Regions from separate parts of the Trinickia sp. EG282A genome, predicted to be linked through region 1. Evidence: predicted binding sites of a transcription regulator. Region 1 holds the regulator's gene; the other holds the start of a gene.
The links. The regulator FNR, encoded in region 1, switches genes on or off when oxygen is low (the NO sensors DNR and NnrR bind a similar motif). The targets are predictions, from matches to a motif close to TTGATNNNNATCAA.
Positions count from the first base shown of each region.

Region 1 (3,499 bases):
CCGTGCTGCTGCATAGCGGCTTTTTTCGCTTTTACGACGAATAGCGATCGGCAAGCCGGCAGCCGGCGGGCTTCGCCGCGCGTCGTTGCCGCCGCGCGCGGTCGTCGATTCCGACCTTGAGCGAGCCGGTCGCCGGCGCGGATGCCGACGCCGTCGATGCCGAAAGCGATGGAGGAAGAAAGCGATGCGTGCGATGGTCTTCGACGGAAGCGCGCCTTTGCTCGCCGAGCGCGAGCTGCCCGATCCGGTACCCGCCGCGGGGCAGTTGCTCATCGACGTCCATGCGTGCGGAGTTTGCCGCACCGATCTTCACGTGGTGGACGGCGATCTCGCGCATCCCAAGCGTCCGCTGATTCCGGGCCACGAGATCGTCGGCACGGTTGCCGCGATGGGCGAGGGGGCAAGCGGCTTCGCGATCGGCGAACGGGTGGGCGTGCCGTGGCTCGGGCATACGTGCGGGCACTGCCCATACTGCGCGCGCGGGCGAGAGAACCTCTGCGACGCCCCCGGATTCACCGGCTATACGATCGACGGAGGCTACGCCGAGCGCACCGTCGCCGACAGCCGCTATTGCTTCCGGCTGCCCGATCGCTACACCGACGTGGCAGCGGCGCCGTTGCTTTGCGCGGGGCTCATCGGCTACCGGACGCTCGCGATGGCCGGTGACGCCGAACGCGTCGGCATCTACGGTTTCGGCGCCGCGGCGCACATCGTCGCGCAAGTCGCCCGCCACCAGGGCCGCACCGTGTACGCTTTTACCCGTCCCGGCGATACAGTCGCGCAGCGGCTCGCACGGCGACTCGGCGCGCATTGGGCCGGCGGCAGCGACGAACGGGGGCCCGCTGCGCTCGATGCAGCGCTCATCTTCGCGCCTGTCGGGGCGCTCGTGCCGCGCGCGCTCGAGGCTGTCGTCAAGGGGGGTGTCGTCGTCTGCGGCGGGATCCACATGAGCGCGATCCCCGCGTTTTCGTACGACCTTCTCTGGGGCGAGCGTCGCATCGTATCGGTCGCCAACCTGACGCGCGAGGACGGTCACGCGTTCATGAAAATCGCGGGAGAGACGGCGCTCGAGATCGAGACGACGCCGTATCCGTTCACGGAAGCCAATCGCGCGCTCTCGGACCTGCGCGAAGGCCGCCTGTCGGGAGCGGCGGTACTGACGATGAAACGGTGAGGCGGCCCCGCCCGCGACCCGCGCGCGTCAAACGCGCGCGAGCGCTTCGAGATCGACGATGCGAATCCGCTTGCCGCGCGTTTCGAGCAGACCGTCGCGCTGAAACTTCGAGAACATGCGGCTCACCGTCTCGAGCTTCATGCCGAGGTAGTTGCCCATCTCTTCGCGCGTCATGCGCAGATGGAATTCGGCCGGCGAATACCCGCGCGCCTCCATCCGGCTCGACAGGTTGAGCAGGAAGCTCGCGAGGCGCTCCTCCGCGCGCATTGTCCCGAGCAGCATCATGAGCGCCGATTCTCGAACGATCTCGCCGCTCATCATGCGCAGGACTTGCTGCTGCAGCGGTTGCGATTCGGCGCAGAGCGCCTCGAGCAATGCGTAGGGAATGATGCAGACGCTGCTGTCTTCGATCGCGACCGTATCGCCGATATGGCGCCGGCTGTGAAGGCCGTCGAGGCCGAGCACTTCGCCCGCGAAGTGAAAGCCCGTCACCTGCTCGCGACCGTCGCGATGCATGACGACCGTCTTGAACGAACCCGCGCGCACGGCATAAATGCTCTGGAATTCATCGTTCGCGCGGTAGAGCGCTTCGCCGCGCTTGACGAGGCGCGTCGCGGTCACGATCGAATCGAAGAGCCGCAGTTCTTCCGACGTAAGGTTGTTCGGCATGCAGCCAGACAGCATCGAGCAGCTGGAGCAGCCTGCGCTCGTCGATGCGTTCGTCGACGCGGCATTCGACGTGCTCTTCGGCGTGGCCTGCGGTGTGGTCTTCGGCGGACGCATAGGTACGATCGAAGACAGGGGCAGCCGCTCCGCGCGAGTGTCTTCCTCTGGTTCCAATTCGAGCAGCATGTCTTCGTTCTCCGCCTTTTGGGTGCGCACCCGCCCTGGGTGCCGCGAAACAATTTCCATGTGAGTATCGGTGGTAGCGGGCGCCGAGCCTATCAGCGGCGTATGAAACTTCGGTAAGTGTTAGCGTAGGGTTGTAAGACTTCTCCTACGGCGGTGACGGAAAATGAGCGGCGATGCGTAGCCGGACCGCGGAGCGGCCCTTGGCGCGGCGATGCACGCCCGTCGAGCGGTGCTCTTCCGGTCGTTCGCAGGCTGGCGGGGCGTGTATTTTAATTGCTTAGCGAAGAGTAATAGACTGACGAATTCGAGCTGCGCGCCGATCACGCACTATCGCTCGGCGTGGAGGGGCGCAGTTTCTGTCAGAACTTTGCTGACGCAACGCAAGGCTGGCGCGGGGCGCTGGGGCCCTCAGCTGATGGCGGCGGGCTGTGGCTCGTGGGGCTCGTGGGGCTCGTGGGTCTCGCGCCAGAACGCAGCCAGCGCCGGATGGATCGCTTCGCGCCAGCGCGGACCGGTGAAAAGATCGTAGTGGTCGCAATCGGCAATAGTCAGCTGTTTGCGCCGCCTGTCGGGCACCGCGCTGCAGACCGCATGCGCCGCGTGGGTCTGGCCGGCGCCCGTGATGTCGTCGCGGTCTCCCTCGATCGTGCAGAGCGCCGACGCCGCGAGCGCGCTGCCGCGCACGCGCCGGCCGTCGACGTCCCAGGCACCGCGCGCGAGCCGCTGCTCCTTGAAAACGATGCGCAGCGTATCGAGAAAGTAGTCTTCGGTCATGTCGAGCACCGCCGCGTATTCGTCGAAGGCGCGCCGGCTCGCGGCTATCCTGGCGTCGTCGCCGGCGAGGCGGCTCGTCCAGTACCGCGTTTCGAGCGCCATCTGCCGATGCGGATGCGCGGCGACGATCGCGGCATGCTGCAGGTATCCGGGGTAGATGCGCCGTCCGCCGCCGCGATACCAGGCCGGCACCGTATCGATGACCGTGCGGCGGAACCAGTCGATGCTATGTGTCGCCGCCAGCCGGTCGACGGCGGTCGGATTGAGTCGCGTATCGATCGGTCCCCCCATCAGCGTGACCGAAAGCGGCCCGGGCTCGCCGCGAGCCGCGACGAGGGCCGCGGCGGCGACGGCCGGCACCGTCCCCTGGCAGACGGCGAGCACATGCAGCCCATTGCTGCATAGGCGGCGCATGAAGCGCTCCACGGTCAGCACGTAGTCGTCGAGGCCGAAGCGGCCCTCGGCGAGCGGCACGTCGCGTGCGTTGGCCCAGTCGGTCACGTAGACGTCGCCGTCCTCGAGCAGCGTTTCCACCGTCTCCCGCAGCATGACCGCGTGATGTCCTGCGAGCGGCGTGCAAAGCAGAATCGGCGCGCCGCCGTCGAGCCGCGCGCGATGTTCCCCTCGCCGCGCGAACCGGCGCAACGCGCAAAATGCCACGCGATCGACGACGGTTTCATCGATGTGAACGCGTCGGCC
Region 1 covers NZ_JBFRCC010000001.1:1,633,740-1,637,238, forward strand. Annotated here, with positions in the region: gene AB4Y31_RS07495 (DUF1488 domain-containing protein) at 1-44, shown strand, start outside; gene AB4Y31_RS07500 (zinc-dependent alcohol dehydrogenase family protein) at 185-1,174, shown strand; gene fnr (fumarate/nitrate reduction transcriptional regulator Fnr) at 1,202-2,026, opposite strand; gene phaZ (polyhydroxyalkanoate depolymerase) at 2,435-3,499, opposite strand, start outside.

Region 2 (3,499 bases), on a different contig from region 1:
CGAAGGCTTTGAAGCATTCTGCCGTACGGGCAGGAAGGCCCCCAAGCGAGCTGGCTGGAGAAGTGGACGAACGCATACTTGATGCTGCCCATCAGGTGTTCATGGAGCGCGGGTTCCATGGCGCGAGCATCGACGAGATCGCCCGTCTCGCGCACGCCGGCAAGCCCACTATCTATGCGCGGTTCGAGACCAAGGAGGCCCTTTTTGTAGCTGTCGGCTTGCGCGGTGCGGCGCGGTTCAGTGCTCACTTCGGGAAGTACGCAACCACCGGAACAACACTCGAGGCAAGGCTCGTCTGCCTCGGACGTGAAATGCTAGAACGGTTGCTCGAGGATGAAGTGATCGACTTCATGAGGCTTGCCGCCGCAGAGGCACGCCGCGTCCCGGAACTGGCCCACTTTTCTCGTGACGCGCGCGAGCGCGGCGCTTCGGCAGCGCGGGAAGCCCTACTCGACGCAGCTAGCGTCAAGGACGTCCGTCGCTTCCCGGCCTTCGGGCCCGATCACATCGAGACTACGACCAGGTTCTACATTGACTTGGTCGTCGACCCGTTGTTCATGCGCGCGCTCGTTGGCGAAGGCCTGAAGACATTGCGAGCACAAATCGACAACCATGTGCAGCATAGCGTCGCTTTTTTTCTGGCTGGATGTCGGAGTGCTTGACCTGCCTGAGCGCGACTTCTGTTATCCATGGAGGTAAGCGATCTCGCGCGACCCGCCCCATCCACATTCCGCGCGTATGCCCTCGCGTTCCCTGCATTCTTCCGGCCAGCCAGCAGCCGTGCCACATTCAGCCCTCTCGCCTTGCCCTTTTCGGCGCCTCGAATCCGCCCCGGCTAAAATTTCATCCCAATGCCCACCCCGATAACGAGCGGATCGATATGTAGAGTGCCGATTGCAGTGCCGCCAAGCGACGCGTCGGTCTTCATCCAAATCTTCTTAATGTCGGCGTTGACGAAAAGCGCCTTTGTCACCTGCACGTCGACGCCGGCCTGCAATGCTGGACCGAAGCTGTGGTTGTCTATGGAGACCGGTTGACCTCCGGCGTGCAAACTGTTGTTATAGAAGAGCGTGTAATTAAGACCCGCACCGACATAGGGGCGAATGCGTCCCTCATGATTGAAGTGATACTGCAACAGCAATGTCGGAGGCAGCACGCCGACGCCACCCAAGTTACCGAGGTTCGACGTCACTTGGTGACGCGAGGTGCCAAGAATCAACTCGATGCCTATACTGTCGCGAATCATGTAGGTGAAATCGAGCTCGGGAACGAGCGAGTTGTTCACGCCGACATCGAGCGTGGACAGCGTGTTGCTCGTGTGAACTTGCGGCTGGATGCTAATTGTACGAAGGCGAACCAGCCAATCGCCAGCATGTATCCCGGCCGCTGAACTGTCTGCGGTCGAGGCCAACGTTGCCGCGTCGCCGGCAGCACGGGCCGTGGATAGTCCAAATGCGGAAGTGAGGCAAATCGCTGCCGTGATGGCATGAATTTGGTTTTGCATGATAGTGTCCGGTTGCTATAATACCCACACAGTCTGTATGGTTATATGGCTAGCAGCGTTGACCGCAATCAACTAAACGTACGCATGTAGTTGCCCGCGACAGCGTGTCGCACGCGTCCGATCGACAAAACCTGCCGAACGGCAAACGCGTCATTGGAACGTTCAACGATTTCTGTGATGCGACGGTTAGCCGCCCATTGATCATTGCAAGGCGACTGCAGTAAGGAGAAGCTCGGTGTCGTCGACAATTGACGCCCGTACGTAGGCGTTGTTGTGTCAGTTTCCAATGAGCCGAACGAGATCTCGGTTGCGACAGAGTCTTGTTCGCCGTCGTCGAGGCAAGCTACTGGGTCAGTTATGGTACCAATTGGAATTACACCCACAATCAGCCTGACTGAACCGTGCAGAAGCTGTGCCATGCGGCCTTGTTGCACGGCCAATAGAGCCGAACACGCCGACATGCGCTCGACGAAAGGCCTTGCGCCTGCCCGCCACGTAGTTCGCAGAGGTGCGCCAGTCTTCCGAATCGGGGACCCGTTCACGAACATCTATGCCATACGCACTGGCTCATTCAAGAAGGTGATGCTGCTTTCCGATGGCCGAGAACAGATTACTGGATTTTTCTTCGCCGGTGAACCGCTAGGACTTGACGGCGTTTGCCACGCTTACCACATGAGCGACGCCATTGCACTCGAAGATAGCTGCGTCTGCGTTCTGCCATTCGCGCTGCTCGAACTGCTCGGCCGGCAGGTGAAAGCGATATCGGATCACCTGTACCGCGTTTTCTCCGCCGAGCTCGCTCGTGACAGCAGTCACATGGTCGTGCTCGGCACAATGACTGTAGAAGAACGCATCGCGACTTTCCTTTTGGACATGTCGTCGCGGCAATCGCATCAGCGTGCCAATTCGCCAACCCAGTTTGTGCTGCGCATGACGCGAGGAGAAGCGGGAAGTTTCCTCGGGGTAACGATGGAAACGGTCTGCCGAGTCTTGTCGCGCTTTGAGAAGCGCGGACTCATCGCTGTCGGTGGCAGAAATATTCGGATTCTCGACCTGGACGGTCTGCTCGATGTAAGTCGGGCCGAATAGTTGGTTACTTTCGACGACGCCGCGCAAACGCCGCCTTGGAGGGGCTCTGACGGCCTTTCAAAGCATACGCAAAAGTCGACCTTACGTCTGAATGCTCACATAGTGGTCGAATACCATCGCGATATCGCGCACCAGCATTCTGCCCGCCGCAAGCACTTGCAGTCGGTCCGAGTCGACCGCGATGAGGCCATCCCGCTCGAATTCGCGCAAGCGTTCCAGCTCGGGAGCGAATACATTAGCGAAGCAAATCCCGTATGTGGCCTCGAACTCAACAAAGCACAGTTCGAAGTTGCACATCAACTGAGCGATGACGTCTCGCCGCAAGCGGTCGTCGACTGTGAGGCAAATGCCCCGTGCGATCGCGAGGCGCCCAGTATTGATCGCGGCCGAATAGCTGGCCAGATCCTTGGCGTTTTGAGCGTACACGTCGCCGACCTTACTGATCGATGACATGCCTAAGCCGATCAGGTCACAATCCGCGTTAGTGCTATATCCCTGAAAGTTCCGATGCAGCGCGCGCCGCGCCTGCGCACGCGCGAGCTCGTCGGTTGGCAAAGCGAAATGATCCATACCCACATACACATACCCGGAACTTGTCAACTTCTCAACCGCGAGGCGCAGCAGCGCAAGCCTCTCTTGCCGCGATGGCAGAGTCGACGCATCCATCTGACGCTGCATCGTGAAAAGCTGCGGTAAGTGCGCGTAGCCGAATACGGAAAGTCGATCAGGTGCGAGCGAGAGCATGATGTCGAGCGTGCGCGCGAAGCTCTCGGCGGTTTGATACGGCAACCCGTAAATCAGATCCACGCTAATCGAATGGAATCCTGTTGCGCGCGCGGCACGCATGACGTCGGCAGTCAACTTGAGTGGTTGGATACGGTTAATCGCGTGCTGCACGAGCGGATC
Region 2 covers NZ_JBFRCC010000010.1:61,930-65,428, reverse strand. Annotated here, with positions in the region: gene AB4Y31_RS30410 (TetR/AcrR family transcriptional regulator) at 1-662, shown strand, start outside; gene AB4Y31_RS30405 (OmpW family protein) at 836-1,504, opposite strand; gene AB4Y31_RS30400 (helix-turn-helix domain-containing protein) at 1,862-2,593, shown strand; gene hemN (oxygen-independent coproporphyrinogen III oxidase) at 2,675-3,499, opposite strand, start outside.
Region 2: AB4Y31_RS30405 (OmpW family protein) is a predicted target of FNR. The motif match lies at 1,563-1,576, and genes of this name have one in related genera.